Regions from separate parts of the Kitasatospora sp. NPDC085464 genome, predicted to be linked through region 1. Evidence: riboswitches for the same ligand, from Rfam matches in the RefSeq annotation. Region 1 holds a riboswitch; the other holds the start of a gene.
What was found. Region 1 has a riboswitch for thiamine pyrophosphate ahead of thiO (glycine oxidase ThiO). Riboswitches for the same ligand answer to the same signal wherever they lie in the genome.
Positions count from the first base shown of each region.

Region 2: linked by a shared signal. The riboswitch ahead of ACIGG8_RS34140 (purine-cytosine permease family protein) and the one ahead of thiO (glycine oxidase ThiO) in region 1 are both predicted to bind thiamine pyrophosphate.

Region 1 covers NZ_JBITTM010000012.1:90,664-94,163, reverse strand. The annotation lists gene ACIGG8_RS12975 (thiazole synthase) at 1-329, opposite strand, end outside; gene thiS (sulfur carrier protein ThiS) at 331-657, opposite strand; gene thiO (glycine oxidase ThiO) at 654-1,826, opposite strand; TPP riboswitch at 1,830-1,942, opposite strand; gene ACIGG8_RS12960 (NAD(P)/FAD-dependent oxidoreductase) at 2,028-3,236, shown strand; gene ACIGG8_RS12955 (Rv2175c family DNA-binding protein) at 3,279-3,500, shown strand, end outside.
Region 2 covers NZ_JBITTM010000049.1:58,995-62,494, reverse strand. The annotation lists gene ACIGG8_RS34145 (S1C family serine protease) at 1-1,203, opposite strand, end outside; TPP riboswitch at 1,412-1,558, shown strand; gene ACIGG8_RS34140 (purine-cytosine permease family protein) at 1,632-2,999, shown strand; gene ACIGG8_RS34135 (glycerophosphodiester phosphodiesterase family protein) at 3,196-3,500, shown strand, end outside.

The DNA of each region.
Region 1 (3,500 bases):
GGCAGGAGGGTCCGCTCGTCGGCGATCACCTCCAGCTTCACCCAGTCGGTGCCGAGCGCCTCGCGGGCCAGCCGGGCCGTCAGCACGGCCTCGCCGGCGGTGAAGCAGCCGGCCGTGTTGGGCAGCACGCGGATGCCGTTGCGGGTCAGCACGTCCAGGACGGAGCCCTGGGTGGAGGCGTCGACCCGGCGCATCGCGACGGTGGTCAGCTCGGTGCCGGAGGCGAGCAGCGCGCGCTCCAGGACCTCCAGGCTCGGCGCGCCGCCGGTGCCCATGATCAGCCGGGAGGAGAAGGCCGTCCCGGCGATGGTGAGCAGGTCGTCGGCCATCTCAGCCTCCCTGCACGGCGGTGAGGATCTCGATCCGGTCGCCCGCGCTCAGCGGCGTCTCGGACCACGAACTGCGGGGCACCACGGCCTCGTTGAGGGCGGCGGCGACGCCGGTGTTGGCCCGGCTCACGGTGGCCACCAGCTCGGCGAGGGTGGTCGTGGCGGGCAGCTCGCGGGGCGTGCCGTTGACGGTCAGGACGATCCCGGTCGGCGCCGTCCCGGCCCGCGCGGATCCGCGCGGCGCGGGCTCGGTGGGTGCGGTCGCGGTCGCGGTCGCGGCGGGTGCGGTCTCGGCCGGTGCGGATCCGGTCGGTGCGGTCTCGGTCATGCCTGGGCCTTCGTGGTGGAGCGGTCGGGGGAGAACCGGGTGGGGGTGAACGGCCTTGCAAGCTCAGGGAGTTCGCCGGTGGCCAGGTACTCGGAGAGCAGGTCGGCGGTCACCGGGGTGAGCAGCACGCCGTTGCGGTAGTGGCCGGTGGCGGCGATCAGCCCGGGAAGGGTGGTCGGGCCGAGCAGCGGTGCGTTGTCGGGCGAGCCGGGACGCAGCCCGGCCGAGGTCTCCGCCAGCGGGAGTTCGGTGATCCCCGGGACCAACTCGTGCGCGTCGCGCAGGAGTTCGTACACCCCTCCGGCGGTGACGGTGGTGTCGTAGCCCTGCTCCTCGGTGGTCGCCCCGATCACCAGCTCGCCGTTCTCCCGCGGCACCAGGTAGACGTGCCGGCCGCGCACCACGGCGCGGACGTTGCGGGAGAGGAACGGCCGGAAGGCGTCGGGGACGCGCAGGCGCAGCACCTGCCCCTTCACCGGGCGGATCGCGGGCAGCACGCCCTCGGGCAGACCGGCCAGCCGGTGGCTGTGCGGGCCGGCGGCGAGGACGACCTGGTCGGCGGTCACGGTCTCGTCGGTGCTCAGCCGGGCGCCGACCGCGCGGCCGCCCTCGACCAGCAGCTCCACCGCCCCGGCGGGCCGGACGACGACACCCGCCCGCTCCCCGGCCGGCAGCAGGGCGGCGAGCATCCGCCGGCCGTCCACCTGGTGGTCGTCCGCGACGTGCAGGCCGCCGCGCACACCGGGGGCGAGCATCGGCTCCAGCCTGCGGGCCTCCCGGCCGGTCAGCCACGTCGAGTCCAGGCCGAGCCGCTGGTGGAAGGCGTGTAGTTCGCGCAGCTCCTCGCGGTCGTCGGAGTCCAGCGCCACGGCGATCGTGCCGCAGCGCCGGTAGCCGGTGTCCTGGCCGCCGCTCGCCTCGGTGAGCTCGGCGGCGAAGGCCGCGTACCGCTCGTTGGAGGCCATGCCGAGCCGCAGCAACGGCTCCTCGCCGTACTGGAGCTCGGTGACCGGGGCGAGCATCCCGGCCGCGACCAGGCCCGCCCCGCCGCCGGGGGAGGGGTCGACCACGACGGTCCGCAGCCCGCGCTGCGCCGCCCGCCAGGCGACGGCGAGGCCGATGATGCCCCCGCCGATCACCAGGACGTCGGCGCGGACGTCCGATGGCATGCGTGTCAAAGCTGCTCTTCTCCCTTCGCCGGTATGACCCGGATCAGGTTCGGACGGTCGCAGGCCGTGCCAGCCCGCCTCTCAGCCCGGTTCGCCGGGCTCCCGTGATGGTGTCCCCACCATAACGCCGGGGCCGGGGGCGGCCGAAGGGCCGTACGAAGGGTGGGACGGCCCCCGGGCCGCCGCGTGGTGCTGAGTACAGTGACGGGCGTGGCAGAGCTGAGCGGAACGGATCAGGTGGTCGTCGTCGGAGCCGGGCTGGCCGGGGCGCAGTGCGCCCTGAAGCTGCGGCAGGGCGGGTGGCGCGGGCGGATCACGCTGGTCGGCGAGGAGCCGCACGCGCCGTACGACCGGCCGCCGCTCTCCAAGGACGTGCTGCTCGGCAAGAGCGACAGCACCGCCCTGGACATCGACTACGCGCACCTCGGCATCGAGGTCCGCACCGGAGTCCGGGCCGCCGGCCTCACCCCCGGAGTGCTGCACACGGACGGCGGCGACCTCCCGTACGGCTCGCTGGTGATCGCCACCGGCGCCGTCCCGCGGGCCCTGCCCGGTGCCGAGCGGGCGCACCTGCTGCACACCCTGGACGACGCGCTGGCGCTGCGCGCGCTGCTGCGCCCCGGTCTGCGGCTGGTGCTGGTCGGCGCGGGCTGGATCGGCGCCGAGGTGTCCACCGCGGCCCGCGCGGCGGGCTGCGAGGTGACCGTGGTCGAGGCGGGCGCGGCGCCGCTGCCCGGCGCGCTGCCGACCGTGATCGGCTCGGCGATGGCCGCCTGGTACACCGAGGCCGGCGTCGACCTGCGCTGCGGGGTCGGCGTGGCCGCCGTCGAGCCCGGCGCGGTGTTGCTGGCGGACGGCTCGCACCTGCCCGCCGACGAGGTGGTGGTCGGCATCGGAGCCCGGCCCGCGACCGAGTGGCTGGCCGGCTCCGGCGTCGAGCTGGACGGCTCCGGCGCCGTCGTGGTGGACGCGCGGCTGCGTACCGGCCTGCCCGGGGTCTTCGCGGCCGGCGACTGCGTCAGCTACCCCTCGGCCCGGGCCGGGGCCCGGCTCGCCGTCCAGCACTGGGACCACGCGCTGCAGTCCGGCGAGGCGGTGGCCGCCGCCGTCCTCGGCGCGGACGCGCCGCCGTACGACCCGGTGCCGTACTTCTGGTCGGAGCAGTTCGGGCGGATGGTCCAGTACGCGGGCCGGCACGCCGAGGGCGACGAGGTGCTGTGGCGCGGCGGTCCGCAGGACGACTCCTGGGCGGTGCTGTGGCTGCGGGGCGGCGTGCCGAGCGCGCTGCTGACCGTGGACCGGCCGCGCGACCTCACCCAGGGGCGGAAGCTGATCGAGCGCGGTACGGCGCTGGACCCGGCCCGCGCCGCGGACCCGGCGGTGCCGCTGAAGTCGGCCGTCGCGGGGTAGCGGCTGGTGCGCGGCAGGCCGCGGAGGTGGCAGTCTGGTGGCGTGAGTGAGATCGAAAGCAAGATTGAAGCCCTGGTCCCCGAGTGGATGTACCTCCCCGACATCTCGGAGCAGTGGGGGGTGCGGGTCACCGAGGTGCGCGACCTGGTCCGCAGCGGCGGGCTGATTGCCATCCGGCGGGGCCCGAACAAGTCGCTGCAGGTCCCTGCGGCGTTCATCGACGGCCAGGGGCTGGTCAAGCACCTGTCCGGCACCCTGACCGTG
Region 2 (3,500 bases), on a different contig from region 1:
GTTGTCGATCTTGATGACGGCGACGTCGTAGCCCTCGGCGTGGCCCAGCACCGAGGCGTTGTACGAGGTGCCGTCGGCGAACTTGACGGTCAGTTTGCCGCCGTTGAGGGTCGGCGCGACCACGTGGTTGTTGGTGAGGATGTGGCCCTCGGTGTCGAAGACGAAGCCGGTGCCGGTGCCGGACTCGCCGTTGCCCTGCGCCTTGATGGTGACGACGCTCGGCAGCGCCTTCTGCGCGATGGCGGCGATCGAGCCGGGGGCGGGCTCGTTCTTCTGGGTGTCGCTGGCCTGGACGGTGGTGCTGCGGTGGTCGTCCGCGGAGCTGCTGCTGCCGTTGCGGTCGGCCACGGTGACGCCGACGGCGCCGCCGGCCACCCCGGCGACCAGCGCGACGGCCGCGATCACGGCGACCAGACCGCCGCGCTTCTTGCGCGGGCCGCCGCCGGTCGGGCCACCGGGGTAGTCGGCCGGGTAACCCAGCGGGCCGGACGGGCCGCCGGGGTGGCCCGCGCCGCCGGAGGTGGCGTCGTGGGTCGGGCCCCAGCCGCCGAGCGGCTGGCCGGCGCCGAACGGGTGGTGGCCGTGTGCGCCGGGCGCGGCCGGGGTGCCGGGGGCGGATGCGGCGGCGTACGGGTCGTGCGCGCCGGCGGCGGGGACGCCGTGGGTCGGCGTGGCGTACGGGTTGGCGGCCGGCGGCAGCACCGGGGCCGCGGGAGCGGCCGGCGCGGGCGGCAGGACCGGCGGCGGCGCGTCGATGTACCCGGTGGCCGGGTCGACGGCGGGCTCCTCGGCAACCGGCGCGACGGGTGCGGCAGCTGCGACGGGTGCGGCGGGCGCCTCGGCCGGTGCCTGCGGCGCGGGGACCTTGGTGAAGGCCACGGTGGGCTTGTGCCCGCCCTCCGGCGCGGCGGCCTCCGGGGCCGGCTCCGACCCCGTCGGCTCGGCCGCGGACTCGGGCACCCGGCTGAACGCCATGGTCGGCTTGTGGCCGCCCTCCGCCGGAGCGGCACCGGCGTGGGCCGCGTCCGCCGGAGCGGCGTCGACGGCGTCGGCCGCCGCCTCCGGCTCGGTGACCCGGCGGAAGGCCATGGTCGGCTTGTGCCCGCCCTGAGCGGGGCCGTCGGGAGCCGACTCAGCCGCCCCCTGGCCGGCGGGCTGCTCCCCCTGCGGCCCGGTGGGCCCAACCTCGCGCTCGGTGCTCACGGACGACCTCCATAGCTGGCAGAACCAAGGACCATAGTTTTTCGCATTGTCGATTCGATTGCCGTAAGGACCCCTCTGAAGAACTCATAAGAATCCTTAGCCGGTGCCGACGGCCGGGGGCTCCCCTCCCCGCCTGGCGTCCCGCGATGCGGACCGCGCACGCCGTGGCCTTGGGCGTTCGCCCCCCTGCCGGTTAGCCTGTCGCTCCAAACTGACACGCGGGAGCTTGGACCGACCAGGCTGAGAGTGCGCATGTCGACCGTACGCCACGCGAGCGAGGCGCACGGTCGAGGGGGCGCAGACCGCCGGAACCTGTCCGGGTAATGCCGGCGTAGGGAGTATCGGCCATGCCGTCTGCTTCGCCATCCTCTTCTTCGGGTGCCCCCGGCTCCGGGGACTTCCCCGCCCCCGCGGATTCCTCCGGCCCCGTGGCCGGCACGGGTGCCGCGACCGCCGTCCTGGACCGCTCCGAGCGCCTCGAACGCGTCGAGGCGCCGCTGGTCCTGGACACCGAACCGCCGCGCACGCTGCGGTTCCGCGACCACTTCGCGCTCTGGATGAACCTGGGCGTCAGCCTGATCGGCTTCTCCACCGCCGCCACCGTGCTCGGCGCCCCCGGCAGCGAGCTGTCGCTGGCCGCCGCGGTGACCGCGATCGTGGTCGGCACGGCCGTCGGCACCGCGATGCTCGGCGTGGCCGCGCTGATCGGCGCCCGGACCGGCGCCCCCGCGATGGCGAACCTGCGCGGGCTGTTCGGCACCCGGCTGTCGTACCTGCCGACGGTGCTGAACATCGTCCAGTGCATCGGCTGGGGCGTCTTCGAACTGCTCACCATCTCGGCGGGCGCCCAGACCGTCGCCCACACCACCGGCTACCGCTGGCTGTTCGTGCTGCTCGCGGGGGCTGTGACCACCGCGCTGACGATCTGGCCGCTGGGCTCGATCGCGGTGCTGCGCCGCTTCGTGGCCGGCGCGGTGGCCGTGGCGATGGTGTACTTCACCGTCCAGCTGGGGCGTCAGGGCGTGCCGGACCCGGGCGCCGGCAACTGGCACGGCTTCCTCGGCGCGACCGACGCGATGATCGCGGTGTCGGTCTCCTTCGTCCCGTTGGCCGCCGACTACACCCGGCACTCGCGCACCGCGCGCTCGGCGTTCTGGGGCAGCTTCTCCGGGTACACGATCGCCCAGGTCTGGTGCTACGTGCTCGGCCTGATGGCGCTGCTGCAGTCCGGCGGCGACCCGGACAAGATCTTCGACTCCTTCCTGGGCGTCTGGGCCGGCTGGCTGTTCCTGCTGGTGCTGGTGCTGCGCGAGACCGACCAGTCCTTCGCCAACGTGTACTCGACCGCGATGTCGGTGCAGAACCTGCTGCCGAAGGTGGACCGCCGGATGCTGAGCGGCGGGATCGGCGTGCTGACCACCGTGCTGGCACTGCAGATCGACAAGTTCACCGACAGCTACTACAACTTCCTGGGCCTGATCGGCTCGGTGTTCGTGCCGCTGCTGGCGGTGCTGGCGGTGGACTTCTTCCTCGGCGCCGGGCGCCGCGGCTGGAACCTCGCCGAGGACGCGCCGGGCCGCTGGACGATGCTGCTGCCGTGGGTGCTGGGCTTCGCGGTCTACCAGTTCATCGCGCCGACCAAGGTGGCGGACTGGTGGACGGACTTCTGGACCTCGGCCCAGGACGCCCTGCACTTCACCCCGCAGGAGTGGACCTCCGCCTCGCTGTTCGCCTTCCTGGTGCCCGCCCTGGCCACCTGGGCGCTCACCCCGCTCTCCCGCCGCACGGCGCGCTGACACCCCGCGCCCCGGGGCCCGGCGCGCCGTCACCCGACGCGCCGGGCACCCCTCGCGCGGGCGCACGACGACCCTCGCGCGGGCGCCGGGCATCCCCCGCGTGGACGCCCGGCGACCCCCCGGCAACCGGCAGACGGCCCCACAGGTTGGGGCCGTCTTCGCCTCCCCGTCACCTCCGCCGCCTATCGTTGGCCCTGTGACCAGCCCAGACCTGTCCTCGGCGGCGGCGCGCACCGCGGTGCCCGTCCAGGTGATCGCCCACCGCGGTTCCTCCCACGCCCTGCCCGAACACACCCTCGCCGCCTTCCGGCGCGCGCTCGACGAGGGCGCCGACGCGGTGGAGTGCGACGTCCGGGTGACGGCCGACGGCCACCTGGTCTGCGTGCACGACCGGCGGATCGGCCGGGTGTCCAACGGCCGGGGCACCGTCTCGGCGATGACGCTCGCCGAGCTGGAGGCGTACGACTTCGGCGCCTGGAAGACCGGCCGCCCCAGCACCGA